3 regions of the Clostridium sp. DJ247 genome follow, and region 2 is predicted to be linked to each of the others. Evidence: riboswitches for the same ligand, from Rfam matches in the RefSeq annotation. Region 2 holds a riboswitch; each other region holds the start of a gene.
What was found. Region 2 has a riboswitch for S-adenosylmethionine ahead of HGI79_RS10475 (nitrogenase component 1). Riboswitches for the same ligand answer to the same signal wherever they lie in the genome.
Positions count from the first base shown of each region.

Region 1: it holds a riboswitch for S-adenosylmethionine, as region 2 does, so the genes downstream of both, metF (methylenetetrahydrofolate reductase [NAD(P)H]) here and HGI79_RS10475 (nitrogenase component 1) in region 2, are expected to answer to the same signal.
Region 3: it holds a riboswitch for S-adenosylmethionine, as region 2 does, so the genes downstream of both, HGI79_RS20995 (ABC transporter permease) here and HGI79_RS10475 (nitrogenase component 1) in region 2, are expected to answer to the same signal.

Region 1 is NZ_JABAIW010000006.1:111,084-116,807, forward strand. Features, by position in the region: gene HGI79_RS04270 (argininosuccinate synthase) at 1-302, opposite strand, end outside; gene HGI79_RS04275 (hydrolase) at 601-1,284, opposite strand; sodium ion sensor (DUF1646 type) at 1,471-1,527, shown strand; gene HGI79_RS04280 (cation:proton antiporter) at 1,635-2,822, shown strand; gene metF (methylenetetrahydrofolate reductase [NAD(P)H]) at 3,085-3,951, opposite strand; SAM riboswitch class I at 4,077-4,189, opposite strand; SAM riboswitch class I at 4,404-4,507, shown strand; gene HGI79_RS04290 (O-acetylhomoserine aminocarboxypropyltransferase/cysteine synthase family protein) at 4,676-5,724, shown strand, end outside.
Region 2 is NZ_JABAIW010000022.1:16,379-22,102, reverse strand. Features, by position in the region: partial or broken gene HGI79_RS10490 (nitrogenase component 1) at 1-386, shown strand, start outside; gene HGI79_RS10485 (NifB/NifX family molybdenum-iron cluster-binding protein) at 507-887, shown strand; gene HGI79_RS10480 (aminotransferase class I/II-fold pyridoxal phosphate-dependent enzyme) at 893-2,416, shown strand; SAM riboswitch class I at 2,568-2,699, shown strand; gene HGI79_RS10475 (nitrogenase component 1) at 2,972-4,501, shown strand; gene HGI79_RS10470 (nitrogenase component 1) at 4,531-5,724, shown strand, end outside.
Region 3 is NZ_JABAIW010000083.1:4,672-10,395, reverse strand. Features, by position in the region: gene HGI79_RS21005 (threonine synthase) at 1-77, opposite strand, end outside; gene HGI79_RS21000 (ABC transporter ATP-binding protein) at 129-920, opposite strand; gene HGI79_RS20995 (ABC transporter permease) at 997-1,800, opposite strand; SAM riboswitch class I at 2,071-2,184, opposite strand; T-box leader at 2,439-2,695, opposite strand; gene HGI79_RS20990 (LysR family transcriptional regulator) at 2,928-3,794, shown strand; gene HGI79_RS20985 (PRD domain-containing protein) at 4,206-5,357, shown strand; gene HGI79_RS20980 (YhcH/YjgK/YiaL family protein) at 5,523-5,724, opposite strand, start outside.

The DNA.
Region 1 (5,724 bases), on a different contig from region 2:
AGCTTCTTTGCCATTAAAGGTCTTGCAAGTGATGTTCCAAGCATATATTTATCTTCATATAAAGCCCCAGCTTTTACTGCTTTAAATAAATAATCTGTTACAAACTCTTTTGTTACATTTGCTACATATGCTTTAGAAGCTCCCGTTCTTATAGCTTTAGCTTTAACTTCTTCCATGTCATCGCCTTGTCCTACATCTACACATACAGCTATAACATCTAAATCATAGTTCTCCTTAAGCCAAGGTATAATTATGGATGTATCCAATCCACCCGAATATGCTAATACTACTTTATCTTTCATAATAAATCCTCCAATCGCACTTCTCTGTTTTAAATTATTATACACTATTTTTGAATATTAATAAAACTTTAATGCTATATATATGAATAAAAATCATCTATCAATAGCTACCTATATAAATAAAAACTTTTGAGTATATATATTTTGTTTAGTCCTCAATCTTATTATAATTATACATAAATTATAATAATTATGCAATACTCTTTTATTTTTTTATTCATAGGGATTCAAAAGTGAAAACTTAATTTTTAGCAATATATATAATAAAATACCTTAGACTAATCTAAGATATTCCATTTTACTCTTCAGTTGTATTCCTATATCTATCCATGCTATGCCTAAATAGCTCAGCACTACTAGGTGGACTATATGTGATTGAATTAGCTCCTGCTTCAATAGTAGCTTTTATACCTTCTTCATACTTACCTCCTGTAGCTATTATAGGGAAATTAGGATGTTCTTCTCTAATTTTTTTAACCACATCTATTGTCTTTTTTCCAGCAGCTACATTGAAAATAGTAGTTCCTGCTTCTATTCTAGCCTGAAAATCTTCTTTATCTGTAACTACTGTAACTATAATAGGTATATCTATAGTATCCCTCATAGCTCTTATAACCTCGTTAGATGTAGGACTATTAACAACAACACCCATGGCTCCTTTAAACTCCGCATCTAGAGCTAAATTCACTACTCTTTTTCCCATGGTAAGCCCACCGCCAACGCCACAAAATACTGGTACATCTGAAGCTGACACTAAAACTTCAGTAATTACTGGTTGAGGAGTAAATGGGTATACAGCCATAATAGCATCTGCATTATTATTTTTTATAACTGCAATATCTGTAGTAAATACAAAAGATTTTAATCTTTTACCAAAAACTTTTATACCACTGGCTGTTCTTATAATATCAGGTACATCTATCATATGACTCCTAAGAGTTCCTTTTATCTCAGGTACATATTTGCTTGATTTCTGATTCATATACGACCTCCATAACATATAATTACTATATTATTTTATCCTAGTAATGAAAAATATTCTATAGAAACTTTATTTAAAATAAGTTATTTATTTGTTTATGCATAAACTTACATAATTTATTATAAAATATTGATTTTTTATTACAATTTTGATAGTATAATTTTATATAATTGAATAATATTTTCCGGTTGGACAAGTTTTAAAGTTGTTTTCAAGAGAGTTTAACTTCTAGGGTGGGAAGTTCCTTTTAAGAATTTTTCTGCTCTTTTTGTCGTTTAAAATGTAAATTTAATATCCAAGCATATTTTTTCATATTTTTTTAAAATTATAAATTAAAGGAGTTGATTTTTATGGAAAAAATATTATTAGATTTAGCTTTAATTCTCATATGTACAAAAATAGGAGGACTTATAAGCAAACACTTTAAAATGCCCGAAGTATTGGGAGCTCTAGTTGCTGGCGTAATACTTGGTCCATCTGTACTTAACTTAATTCATGAAAACAGTAATATAGAGCTGCTATCAACACTCGGTGTAGTAGTACTTATGTTCCTTGCAGGTCTTGAAACAAATTTAGAAGAATTTAAAAAGGCTGGACTTAGTTCTTTGGTAATTGCTTGCGGTGGTATTTTAATTCCACTAATCTTTGGTACTTTGTCTGCATACTTCTTTTTTAATAACCTTTGGGAGAATTTATTTCTAGGAGTTATACTTACAGCTACTAGTGTTACTATCTCAGTACAAACCTTAACTGAACTTGGAAAACTTAATACACGAGCAGGTATAAATATACTTGGTGCTGCAGTTATAGACGATATTTTAGGACTTATTTTAGTATCTGTGATCTTAGCCATAGCTCCAAGTTCTACTGCAGCAGCAACTTCAGCTAATCCTTCTTTACTTTTGACCTTTATAAAAATAATAGTATTCTGTGTGGTTTCAATAATTGCTATAGTATATTTACCTAAACATTTGGATAAATATACAAAGAATATTCAACCTCAACATAGCCTTGTGCTTTTCTCTGTTGCTATTGCCTTAATATTTGCATTTATAGCTGAAAGCTTAGGCATTGCAGCTATAACTGGAGCCTATATATTTGGTCTTCTTCTTTCATCTTTAACTCATAAGGAATATATACAGAAAAGAGTAAATGTACTTTCAGCAGTTTTGTTATCGCCTATATTCTTTGCTAATGTAGGGATATCTGCAAATATACAAGGGTTAAACTTAGAAGTTATATTTATAACCTTAGCTATGTTCCTAGTAGCCGTACTTGGAAAATTACTCGGCTGTTCCCTACCTGCTAGATTAATGAAAATGAAAAAAAGTGAAGCCATACAAATAGGAATTGGGATGATTTCAAGAGGGGAAGTTGCTTTAATAACAGCAAATATAGGACTTCAGAAAGGCATAATATCAGAGGAAATATTTTTACCTACCATTATAGTTGTAATCCTTACTACTATAATAACACCTGTATTATTAAAAATATCCTTTTCTCATAAACTTGAAAAATCAGTTAATGTGGACAATTAAATAATTATCTATATGTGATTTTATAGTAAAAATTTAACTTATACGTAGGGATATGTTGACAATACTGAAGACACATTTAAATATTTTTAATTAGTCTTAGCTGGAATTTGAGAAAAACTTAGAACCTAGATATGTTTGAGCGAAGCGAGTTTATCTAGGTTCTTTTATATTATTATGAAACTCCTCTTCCTTTGGTCAGATGAGTACTCACAGAGGCGGGTAAGTCGAGTTTTAAGGTTGTTTAGCTAAAACTACTGTACCTTTACTTTCTATAACTATCGATGTTCTCCATAATTTTCAACGCAACCTCTGGTTTATTCATAGTGTATATGTGGACTCCCTTAACTCCATTATTAATTAAGTTATTTATCTGTTCTATAGCATATCCTATAGCATACTCCTTAAAAGCTTGTTGGTCATGCTCATATTTTGATATAATTTCTTTTAGCATTTCTGGAATTACGGCTCCTGAGAGTGACACTATTCGTTCTATCTGTTTCACACTAGTAATTGGCATGATTCCTGCAATTACAGGTATATTTATGTTATTTTTGTGAATCTTGTCTGCAAACTTATTAAAAATATTGTTATCAAAGAAAAGTTGAGTAATTAAGAAATCTACACCTTCTGATACCTTTTCTTTTAGATGCTTTATATCTTCATCAATATCCGTACATTCTATATGTCCTTCTGGATATGCAGCTGCTGCAATAGAAAATTCACCTATATCCCATATATCTCTAATTAAATCCTTTGCATATTTATAATTTAAGTCCTCTTTACCAGCAAAATCCTTAGGGATATCACCTCTTAAAGCAAGTACATTATTTACATTGTGATTTTTTAATTCACTTAAGATTTCTTTTATTTCATCTTTAGTAGAACTTACACAAGTTAGATGTGCTAATGCCTCTATTCCAAACTCATTTTTTATCTTAGATGATATTTCAACTGTTCTATCTTTACTGCTTCCACCAGCCCCATAAGTTACACTAATAAAATCTGGCTTCAACTTGCTTAGCTCCGCAATGGTTTTATATATACTATCTAAATTTTGATCCTTTTTAGGTGGGAATATTTCAAATGAAACAGTTTGTTTTTTTTCTGAAAGTATATCTTTTATAAACATGTATAATTCTCCTTTATCTATTTACAATTTAAGACATGGTTATCTATAATTATTTTAAAATAAAAAGCTACCTTTCCACAAGAAAAGTAGCTTACATGAAAATTACATAATCACTTCTAGCTCTCTTCTTATCTATCAGAATAAAAGCATTCTGCAGGAATTGACACCGATACATTTATATAAAAATGCCGGTTGTCGGGTTTCACAGGGCCAGTCCCTCCACCTCTCTTGATAAGAAACGTTTTTATAATAACATTTATTGCTAATAATAATATTTTTTTTTGTTATTGTCAATACTATTTTTGTGTATATATAAAATATATGTCCATGTTACACCGCACAAAACAAAGATTTATCCGATGACTATCCGCAAAATATATTCATTTATTTTAATTTAGGTATTGACATTATGTACTAATACTTGGTATGATGTTATCAATCAAATACGGAACTTCTTATCCAGAGCGGCTGAGGGACTGGCCCTATGATGCCCGGCAACCTGAATATTTATTCAACGGTGCTAATTCCAGCAGGTATAATACCTGGGAGATGAGAAGCTAGAGGAATGTAATCTTCTTGTAGCTCATCTACAAGAAGATTTTTTATTTTATCATAAAATCCTTAAGCTAATAACTATTATAGATATTTGGCATAATAAATTAACTATATTAAACTCATAGGAGTTCCAAACAAAATAAATTATCATATTTAGGAGGAATTTAAAATGGCAAAAGAATTATCATTTGATACTATTCAAGTACACGGAGGACAAGAGGTTGACCCAGCTTCTAAATCAAGAGCAATACCAATATATCAAACAACATCTTATGTTTTTGATGATGCACAAGATGCTGCTGACCTATTTGGTTTAAAGAAATTTGGAAACATATATTCACGTTTAACAAACCCAACAAATGCAGCTTTCGAAACTAGAGTTGCTTTACTTGAAGGTGGAGTTGCCGGCGTAGCTACTGCTTCAGGAATGGCTGCAATCACTTATTCAATATTAAATATTGCTGGTGCTGGAGACGAAATAGTTGCTGCTGCAACTCTTTACGGTGGTACTTATTCTTTATTTGTTCATACTCTACCGAACTTTGGAATTAAAGTTAACCTTGTAAACCCTGATAACGTAGAAGAATTTGAAAAAGCTATAAACGATAAAACAAAGGCTGTTTATATAGAAAGTATAGGAAATCCAGGAATTAACATAATCGACATTCAAGCAGTTGCGGATATTGCTCATAAAAATGGAATACCTCTAATTGTTGATAATACTTTTGCATCACCATATCTTTTAAAACCAATCGAATTTGGTGCTAATATTGTTGTACACTCTGCTACTAAATTCATCGGTGGCCATGGTACATCAATAGGAGGAGTAATTGTTGATTCAGGAAAATTCAACTGGGATAACGGAAAATTCCCTGGTCTTGTAGAACCAGACGAAAGTTATCACGGACTTAAGTATTTTGAAACATTTGGAAACTTAGCATATGCTATAAAAATTAGAACATCTCTTTTAAGGGACCTAGGAGCAGCTATATCTCCATTTAACTCCTTCATACTAACACTTGGACTTGAAACTCTATCACTAAGAGTTCAAAAACATGTAGACAATGCTAAAAAAGTGGCTGAGTTCTTAAGCAAGCACCCTAAGATTGAATGGGTAAATTACCCTGGACTAGAAGGAAATAAATATTACGATTTAGCTAAAAAATATCTTCCAAAGGGACCTGGTTCTATATTTACATTCGGAGTAAAAGGTGGAGC
Region 2 (5,724 bases):
AAATAATTGAGATATTTAAAAATTTTGGAGTTGAGCCTGTATTTTTTTATCAAAATTCAACTATTGAGGAACTTTCACATTTGTCTGAGTCTCTTGCTACAGTAAGTATATGTGGTGTATTGGGTTCATACTTAGGAAATGGACTGGAAGAAAAATATGGGGTTCCCTTTGTAAAAACAATTAACCCATTAGGGGTTTCGGGATTTGAAACTTGGCTTAGAGGAATAGGTAAAGCTATAGATAAAGAAGCAGAAGTTGAAGCTTATATAGAAAGAGAGAGAGCAAAGTATTTACCTAAAATAGAGGAAGTTAAGAAAGAACTTAAGGGATTAAGAGCTGTACTTGGAATGGGTCCTGGATATACCTATAATGAAAGATTGGTGATAAATAGTTCATATGTGGGATATTCAGGTGGACTTAAACTTTTAGAAGATATATATTCAGTAGTTCTTACAAGATTCAACTAGAACAAGGAGGAGATACTCAAAATACAGGATAATATTTTTATGAGAATAAGAGGTGTTATGATGGCTTATAAGATAGCAGTAGCAAGTAGTGACGGTAAAATAATAGATCAGCATTTTGGCAGAACTACAGAGTTTTTAGTTTTTGAAGTAGAAGATAATAATTATAAATTTTTAGAATTAAGAAAGGCTCACCATTTTTGCAATAATGGTGGGCATGATGATAATAGACTTTTGACATCAGTAGAAACACTTGAAGGCTGCAGAGCAGTGTTGGTTGCTCAAATAGGAAATGGAGCTGTGAGGGTTTTAAGAAGTAGAGGAATAGAAGCTTTTGACATACAGGATTATATCGAAAATGCTTTGAAAAAATTAATAAAATACTACTCTAAAATTGATGTGGTTAGAACTAGGGAGGCATAATTATTATGGCTGTATTAAAATATAGAGAGGCGTTGAATGATATTTCTTCATACACCCCAGCAAAGTCCCTAGAAGAAATTGAACGAGAATTAGGATTAAATAAAATTATAAGACTATCTGCAAATGAAAATACTATGGGGTGTTCGCCCTCTGTACAAGTAGCAATAGAGGAAGCTTCAAAAAACCTATATCTTTATCCAGACGGTTTTTGCAGACAGCTTAGGAGTAAATTAGCAGAAATAAACAACGTTGAGCAGGAACAGCTGATTTTTGGTAATGGTTCTTTTGAATTATTGTCTTTGATTGCTCAAGCCTTCATTAATGCTGACGAGGAGTCTATTATACCAGAACCTACCTTTGGATGGTATAAGGTAGTTACCTTATCAATGAATGGAGTTATCGTAAGTGTTCCTTTAGAAAATCATGCAATTAATCTGGAGCATATAAAAAGCAAGATTACGGATAAAACAAAAGTAATATGGCTATGTAATCCTAATAACCTAACAGGAACAATTTTTGGAGAAAAACAATTAGAAAAATTTTTGGAAGAAACACCTTCAGATATAATTGTTGTATTAGATGAAGCTTATGATGAATTTACAACAAGTGATGATTATCCTGATTCAATAAAACTTATAGATAGGTATCCTAATGTAATTATTCTAAGAACTTTTTCTAAAGTTTATGGACTTGCATCTCTAAGAATAGGTTACGGTATTGCTAATTCAGAACTCATAAGCTACCTTAATAAGATAAGACTACCTATCAATGTCAATGCAATAGCTCAAATAGCGGCTCTTGCAAGCTTATATGATGAAAGTGGAAAAGTTACTGATTTTAATATACTTAATACATCCCCCAAGCTTGTTTTAGCGGATACTAGAATAATTGCTAATGCACCAGTAAGATACCTTAACGCTGGTATAGGTGATACTATAGTAAAATGGTATGAAGCAGCTCCTAATTCTATAGAAGGAAATAATGATATTTCGCTGAGAATTGGTTTGCAGACTGCAAAGCTTGCACTTGATATATTGCATAATAGTTCAGTATCAGCTGCAAAGGAAATAGAAAAAAATCATGTAAACAAAGAAGTAAGCGAAGTAATAGATGCTATTATAATACTGGCTGATCTTGTTGGAAGTATTAATGGAGGAAATCATAGAGCCGCAATAGCTCATGCAATTCATAACAGCTTAACAGCTATTCCAGAAACCCACGAAAGTCTTCACGGAGAAAAAGTAATATTCGGGTTAATTGTTCAGTTTATATTAGAGGGTAAGCTACAAAAAGAAATAGAAGAGCTTATTGATTTTCTTAACTTATTAAATCTTCCCGTTACGCTAGAACAGTTAGGAATAAAGGATTCAGTACCTGAAAAAATTGCTAATGTTGCTAACGGAGTAAATATAGCAGCAGAGGAATTGGACAAGATAAATTTTGAAGTAAATAGTAACTTAATTGAGCAGGCAATTATAAAGGCAGACCAACTTGGGAAAAGTAGGTTGAAAATACTATTACAAAGTTAGATTAAGGTAAAAAAGGATATAGGGAAAAGTTAGGTGTAATGGATAAAACTTATTTTTTAGGTATTGACAGGGATAAATGTTTCCAATATAATAATTATATGTTATACAGCACGTATAATTATTAGAAGTTTTTGTAAACTTAATATGTATATTCTTATCAAGAGAGGCGGAGGGACTGGCCCTATGAAACCCAACAACCGGCATTTATATTTACTTTAAATGTATCGGTGTTAATTCCTACAGAGTAAATAGTACAATTTTGTACTATACTGGAAGATAAGAAAAGTAGTAGTTTTGTGAAATGATTTTTCGTTAACGAAGGCTATTTTTCTTAGGTTTAGGAAAGATGGCCTTTTAAATTTAGTTAATATGACCATATAATACAGTTCTGGGATTATAAATGATTAATTATTTTCTCTAGAAAAAGTAAATATGGCACAATTTATAAAATTTTTTAGTTGACCAGAAACACTGGAGACTAAGTTGTCTTAATTTTATTGAGATAACTTAGTCTTTGTTTATTTTCAAAAAATTTATTTAAAAGGAGGACACATAATGAAGAAGAAAATTAATCTAAATACTCCAGTAGTACAAAGCCGTGAACAGCGTCTTGGCACTATAATTGCATGGGATGGTAAAGCATCAGATTTGGCACAGGAATCGGTTAACGCTCGTAGAGGTTGCGGCGGTGGTGATGGGAAGAAATCATGTAAACTTTGCGAATTTAGGGGACCTTTTACCCAAGGATCAGTTTGCAGTGAGCAGATGGTAGAATGTCAAGCAGGTCATGTTCGTGGTGCAGTGCTCATTCAACATTCGCCTATAGGATGTGCAGCAGGTCAAGTAATATACAACTCTATATATCGTAATGGTCTTGCAATGCGTAATTTACCTGTAGAAAATATGCATGCAATTTGTACCAATTTACAAGAGGGTGACATAGTATTTGGAGGAATTAAGAAACTTGAACAGACTATACGTGATGCTTGGGAACGTTATAATCCAAAAGCAATATTTATTGCCGCTTCCTGTGCTACTGGAATCATAGGTGATGATATAGATAGTGTGGCAAGCAAATTTGAGAAAGAATTAAATATTCCTGTTATTCCTCTACATTGTGAAGGATTTAAATCCAAACATTGGAGTACTGGATTTGATGCAACACAGCATGGAATTGTACGTCAAATTGCACGTAGAAATCCTAAAAAACAAGAAGATTTGGTGAATGTTATTAACCTGTGGGGATCAGATATATTTAAACCAATGTTAGCAGAGTTAGGACTAAGAGTTAACTATGTCATTGATCTAGCAACTGTAGAAGACTTGGAACAAATTTCAGAAGCAGCGGCTACTGTGGGTTTTTGTAACACTCTGTCCTCATATATGGCAGCAGCCTTGGAACAGGAATTCGGTGTTCCGGAAGTTAAGGCACCACAACCATACGGTTTTGCGGGAACAGATGCATGGCTTCGTGAGTTAGGTAGGGTAACTCACCGTGAAGAACAGGTAGAAGCTTATATAGCTAAAGAACACGCAAGAGTAGCTCCACGTATAGAAGAGCTGCGCAAATTATTAAAAGGCAAAAAAGGCTATGTTGCTACTGGTTCAGCTTATGCCCACGGATTAATTGCCGTACTTAGAGAATTGGGAGTTGAAGTTAATGGATCATTAGTATTTCACCATGATCCAATTTATGATAGTGGTGATCCACGACAAGATTCTCTTGCTCATCTTGTGGGCAACTACGGAGATGTACCATCTTTTAGTGTCAGCAATCGTCAGCAGTATCAGTTCTATGGATTATTACAGAGAGTGAATCCAGATTTTATTCTTATTCGTCATAATGGTTTAGCACCATTGGCATCACGTTTGGGTATTCCAGCTGCTCCATTAGGTGATGAGCACATTGCTATAGGGTATCAAGGAATTATTAATTTAGGAGAATCTATTCTGGATATTCTTGCACACAAAAAATTCCATCAGGATTTGGCTGCTCATACTAAGCTCCCATATAAAAAATGGTGGTTAGATCAAGAAGATCCTTTCCTATTAGCAAGAGAATCACAACTATCTAAGGCTTATTAATATACTACTTCAAAAGGAGTGAATAAATTATGTTAACAAATGCAATTAATATAGAAAAGACCAATTCAATTCAACAGGTTCGTTATGTTTGCGCTATTGCTGCTATGCATAGTGCTTCTTCAATACCAAGAGTAATTCCAATTACCCACTGCGGTCCAGGTTGTGCGGATAAACAGTTTATGAACGTTGGATTTTATAACGGTTATCAAGGTGGTGGATATGGAGGAGGAGCGGTAGTACCTAGTGTTAACGCTACAGAGGAAGAAGTTGTATTTGGAGGAGAAAAACGACTAAGCGGATTAATTGAATCTTCTTTGAAGATTTTGGATGCAGATTTATTTGTGGTACTTACGGGTTGTATTGCAGATATTGTGGGAGATGATGTAGGAGCTGTAGTAAGTAAATTTCAGGAAAAAGGAGTTCCTATAGTATTTGCTGAAACAGGTGGATTTAAAGGAAATAACTTTACAGGACATGAACTGGTTACTAGAGCTATTATAGATCAGTATGTTGGCGAGTATCATGGACCACGAGAGCAAGCTTCAGTGAATGTATGGTCCTTACTGCCATATCACAACACTTTTTGGAGAGGAGACCTTACTGAAATAAAAAGGATTCTAGAAGGTATAGGTTTAAAGGTAAATATCCTTTTTGGAAAGGAATCACAGGGTGTATCTGAGTGGAAAAATATACCTAAGGCACAGTTTAATTTAGTGCTTTCTCCTTGGCTTGGATTACAAACTGCTAAACATTTAGAAGAAAAATACGGTCAACCATTTTTGCATGTTCCTGTAATTCCTATTGGAGCAAAGGAAACTACTTCCTTCCTACGTAAGGTGGTTGAATTTGCTGGACTTGATTCTGTAAAGGCAGAAAGTTTTATTGAAAAAGAAGAAGCCAGTTATTATCGTTATTTAGAAGATTTTTCAGATTTCTATGCTGAATATTGGTGGGGACTACCGGCAAAGTTTGCGGTTATCAGTGATAGTGCTTATAACCTTGCGTTAACTAAATTTTTAGTAAACCAATTGGGTTTAATTCCAGGAAAACAGATTATTACAGAAAACCCACCTGAGGAATATAAAGAATTAATACGTGAACAGTATAAAAATATTGCAGAAGATGTTTCAACGGATGTTGAATTTGAGGAAGATACCTATAGAATTCACCAAAAAATTCGTCAAGCAGATTTTGGTCATAAACCTCCAATTATCTTTGGTACT
Region 3 (5,724 bases), on a different contig from region 2:
TGACATAAATTACGTGGCACATCTGCTGTATACCTTTCTTTGCATTTTGAGCATTCTAAATAGCTTACATAACTCATATTATATTACTCCTTCTATAATTAATTTTTTATATTTTGCATAAGTTATTTTTATATAATATAGGCAAATGGATTTTCTACTTCAGTAAAAAACTCACCATAGATTTCTCTTTTAATTTTTACAAAATCATAATCGCTGCGATCACGAGGTCTAGCTAAAGGTACGGGAACTATTTTCTTAACCTTACCTGGTCTACTAGACATAACCGCAACCCTATCGCCAAGATAAATTGCTTCATCAATATCATGAGTCACCAAAATCATAGTTGTATTTTCTTTTTCCCAAATTCTTAGAATTTCTTGCTGCATATTAATACGTGTCATAGCATCAAGTGCTCCAAAAGGTTCATCTAGCAGAAGTACTTTAGGTTTATTTACTAAAGCTCTTGCAATACTTATTCTTTGCTGCATACCACCTGATAGCTGGTGCGGGTAAGCTTTAGCAAAACTGCTTAGTCCTATCAATTCAAGATGCTCCTTCACTAACTCTTGCTTTTGCTTCTTAGAAGTATTTCTACTTAGCCCAAAAGCTATATTATCCTCTACAGTTAACCAGGGGAAAAGACGAGCTTCTTGAAACACCATTCCTCTATCAACTCCTGGACCTTCTATATGTTTACCCCCTAAAAAAATTTGTCCACTATAGTTTCTCTCTAATCCAGCTATTATTCTAAGCAAAGTACTTTTGCCACATCCACTTGATCCCACAATACTTAGAAATTCACCTTGATTAACTGTTAAATTTACATTATTAAGTACATTAACATCACCGTTATCTATTCTAAAGTTTTTATTTAAATTTTCTATATTGATAGCACTTGCTGCTTCTGATATAAGACTCATTATTCTCATCTCCTTACAACCTTCAATATAATTAATTATTTTTAATTCTTATCATTTTAGAAATCATATTTACTGTTTATCGGCTTAAGTTATTTACATTCCATTTTATAACTAAAAGCTCCAGCTTTTTGATTGCAAAATCTATAAAAAATCCAATAATTCCTATAGAAAAAACTCCAACTAACATTATGTCTGGTTGTGACAATTCTCTAGCATAAGCAATTTTATAACCTATACCTGAGGTTGCAGCAATTATTTCTGCTGTAATAACACTCATCCAAGCACTGCCTATTCCAAGACGTAATCCTGTGAAAATAGCTGGAAGTGCTGACGGGAAAACCACTTTGATTAGTACATCAAATTTATTTTTTTCTAAAATTTGCGAAACTTCTAAATATTTTTTATCTGTGTTTTTTATACCATAGATGGTGTTAATTAATATTGGCCAAAAACTACCAATAGCTATTACTGTTACCTTTGAGGCTTCATCAATACCCATCCATAATATAAGCACAGGTACCCAAGCTACGATTGGGATAGGACGTAAAAAACCTATTACTAAGTTAAGAGACTTTTCAGCATATTTAAAAAGTCCAATTAAAACTCCAAAGGTTATTCCTAAGAAAGCTCCTAAAGCATATCCTTTGAAAACCCTTAATATACTTATAGCTAGGTGCTCAAACAATTCTCCAGTATGCAGCATATCAATTAACGCTATGCTGATAAAATATGGAGAAGGAAGCACAGAGGATCTAATAATACCTTGGTCACTTAGTATTTGCCAAATTATTAATATTATTATAGGTACTATTAATGCAATGAGAATATTTTTGATATAATTTGCTTGTTTAAAATTAACTTTAATGCTAATTAAATCCATTTTGACCTCCCCTTATAATTAAAATAGTTCAACAATACAAAGTTGTAACGCGTTAAATCGATATTAGTATGTACTTGTAAAGTTATGCATAAATAAAGTGACAGTGCTAAGTAAATTGCAAGCTAGCTTATTAACCTCCATTAGATTATTTATAGGCTGCCAGCTGCAAGTTAGAATTTTTATTTTAAAAATTAAAAGGCTGTTTTTCTTCAATAAGAAAAACAGCCTTAAATTTAAGTTCAACTTAATTACTCTTAAATTTAGTTATTTTTCTTATCTTCCAGAATATAAACTATCCTGCAGGAATTGACACCGATACATTTTAACCAAAATGCCGGTTGTCGGGTTTCATAGGGCCAGTCCCTCCACCACTCTTGATAAGAGAATAAATATGGTTTAAAACTCATTATATTCATTTATTTCCAACTTATTTAATATCTTAAACCATTTTTCTCGTTTCGTCAATACTGTATTTAAATTTATCCATTTTACTACCAGCCCTAAGACTCTCGCTTCTATAAGCTAGGAGTAGTGTCTACTGCCAGCTAGACAATATCAGGCGGGGTTAACCCCTCTCCTATGTAAGTTTCTCCTTATTTTTTAACAAGTGCTAATAAAATAAAAACTCCTGCCTCAATTACAGAGGCAGAAGTTTACTTCCACGGTTCCACTCTGTTTATTATGTATAAGTACAAAACATTTATACATAACAACTTATTATTTAGGGTCAATTAATCCCTCAACGCTTTAACGGGCGTACCCGCTGAAACCTACTAAATTTCAATTCAGTGCTCTAGGATGCATTTCAGTCACTTTCCACCCAAAATCCCTTACACCCTAGGGGATTTCTCTCTTGGAGTTTCCTATAACCTACTCTTCCTGTCATAGCAGTACCATAATTAAAAGATATACAAATATAATATTTACTACGTTAAGTTTTTAAATATAACTCATATTTATATAATATTACAATAAAACCATTTATAATTAGAGATATAAAACTTATTTTTACATTTCTTAGATCTTGTAAATTATTATAGCAAAGAAAAATACATAAGAAAAATACTTAAAAAGTATTGAATTAATATGAATAAAGTATAAATAAAATATTAGGAGTGACTATTCATATGGATATTAGACAATTAAAATACTTTCTGACTATTATTGAAGAAGGCAGCATAACAAAGGCAGCTGAAAAATTGCATATAGCTCAACCACCTCTTAGCCATCAGTTAAAATTACTTGAAGATGAACTGGAGATTAAGTTAATTGAAAGAAACACTCGAAAATTTGAAATAACTGATGCAGGCAAGGTATTAAAGCACCGTTCTAAGCAAATTTTAGAGCTATCAGAAAATACAATTAAAGAATTAAAAAATTTAAAGGATGGGTTTCAGGAAACTTTATCAATTGGTACTGTTCAATCTGCAGGAGTTACACTTTTACCTGAACGTCTTAACATTATTCAAAAAAAGCATCCAAATGTAACTTTTCAAATAAAGGAAAGTAATACATATAATATATTAAATTTACTAAATAAGGGTTCAATAGATATAGGAATTGTACTAACTCCTTTTAATTCAGAAATCTTCGAATCAATACTGTTATCAGATGAACCAATGGTTGCGGCGGTTAAGGAAGACTTATACTTTCAAGAACTTGAAGGTAATATTTCCTTAACCGAACTTGAAGATAAACCTTTAATAATAGATGGGAGATTTAGAGACATTTTAATAAGTTCCTGTCACCAAGCTGGATTTGAACCAAAAATCCTTTGTGAAAGTGAAGACGCTATATCAACCTTATTATGGGCAAGAACAGGAGCTGGCATAGGTCTTATTCCTAAACCTGCTGTTAACTTCATTACAACTACAGATCTGAAATATATGGAAATAAACGAACTGTCTTTAAGAACACGAACCGCTATAGTATGGGCGAGAAACCGATACTTATCGGAAGCTACTAAAGACTTTTTAGAAACTTTTAAAGCATAGATTATTTCATTTTGTTATCCTATATAGATACCCACAACTTAAATTTAACTTATGCGTAGGAATATGCTGCCAAAACTGATGGCACTTTTAAAAACTTTAGACTGATTAAAAGTTTTTAACGTGCTGAAGTTTGGCAGCATATTCGGTGGTGTAAGTTAAATTTCTGCTGCCTAACCCTATACTAAACCTTTAATTCTATTATTTTTCCGGGTTTATCTACCTTACTAATATGACCTACCATCATAGTGTTAACCATACCTAAAGACATTACAAATAGTTGCTCCATAAGAATCTGTAGAAAATACTCAACAACCATTAAAAAAAGAAGATAGCAGTATATATCAAATTATTGAACAAAAACTAGAAAAATTAAAGTCTGAAGGTATATCAAATATCGCCATAGAAAATATCTTGGAAAAAGATATAACTAGATACTTTGAAAAACATATTAGTGGAGTTTCTGAAGAAATAAATAAGAAAAATTTATTGAGTATTGTTGGTGAAGATATATTAGATTGTATTGACAAAGTACTATACTATGTAGCTAATGCACTAAAAAGAAATTTTAGTAACAATACGTATACCGCTCTAGCGCTGCATATAAATACTCTCATTAAAAGAGTTAACAGCGGTAAGACTATTATTAATCCTGAATTAAATAAGATTAAAGAGCTGTATCCTGAAGAATTTAAAGTTGCTCTTAATGCTAAAGCACTTATTGAAAAACATGTTCTCCACTCAATTGCCGAAGATGAAGCAGGATACTTAGCAATATTTCTATTACCAGAAGAACAACTTACTCATAAGAATAGGAATAAGGATAAAGTGAAAATTATTCTTATTGCTCACGGCGAATCTACAGCAACCTCTATGGCAGATGTTGCTAATAAGCTTTTAGGCGAAAATAACGTGTTAGGTATTAATTCACCTATTGATAAAAGCTCCTTTACAGTTTTAGATAAGCTGAAAAAAATCATATCGGAAGATATAAATTCTAGTGGTTACCTTCTTCTCGTTGATATGGGCTCTCTTACTACTTTTGCAGAAACTATAGAAAAGGAGTTTAATGTTCCAGCAAAGGTTATACCCCTCGTTTCAACCTTACACATGTTGGAAGCATCTAGAAAAACTCTATTAGGCTTATCTTTAGATGATATTTATAAAGAAGTGCTTCTTGTTAACTCATATTTTGAAACTAATCGTTCATTAAAAGAACCAAAAAATAATAAAAATAAAGTAGCCATAGTAACCGCATGTTTAACTGGTCAGGGTGGTTCAGTAGCTCTTAAAAGTTTTTTAAATAATAACCTTAAGTATGATAAAGAATTATTTGAAATAGTTTCTCTAAATTGCTTAGATAAAAAGTACTTTATTCAAAAGTTGAACAGTATACTTCAAGAAGGGGAATCTCCAGTTGAATATCCAGAAAAAGATGCATATATAACAGACAATAAAAAGCTTTATGATATTATAAAAGAAAACTTTATATTCTTATACAATAAGTACTTGCTTGAAATATCTGACAGTGAAATATGCTACATTATAAATATTTTCTCACACTAAAAACTTTAGAGCTTTGATAGGGTTACTTAGGCTCAAATACTATCAAAGTTTTAAAGTTTCTTTTGTTCTTCTACTTTTACTGACTTATCTACCTTTATCGAAACAAATTAAGATACTGCTTTTAACACACAAAAAATATGCCCAACAGGGCATAAACTTTTTTCTTTACAGAAGTTTTGTATTAATTTTTACAACTACTTTTCTTATGGAACATGCTTCATTTACTGCACATGTTGGTCTATGAACATCATTAGGAAAAAATATAGCAAAATTTCCTGGCTTCATAATTAAATCAATTTCATTTTCTGTATTCTCATAAAAAAGAACATCCTTCTCTTCTAATAAATCTTGAGAAACTACATTATTA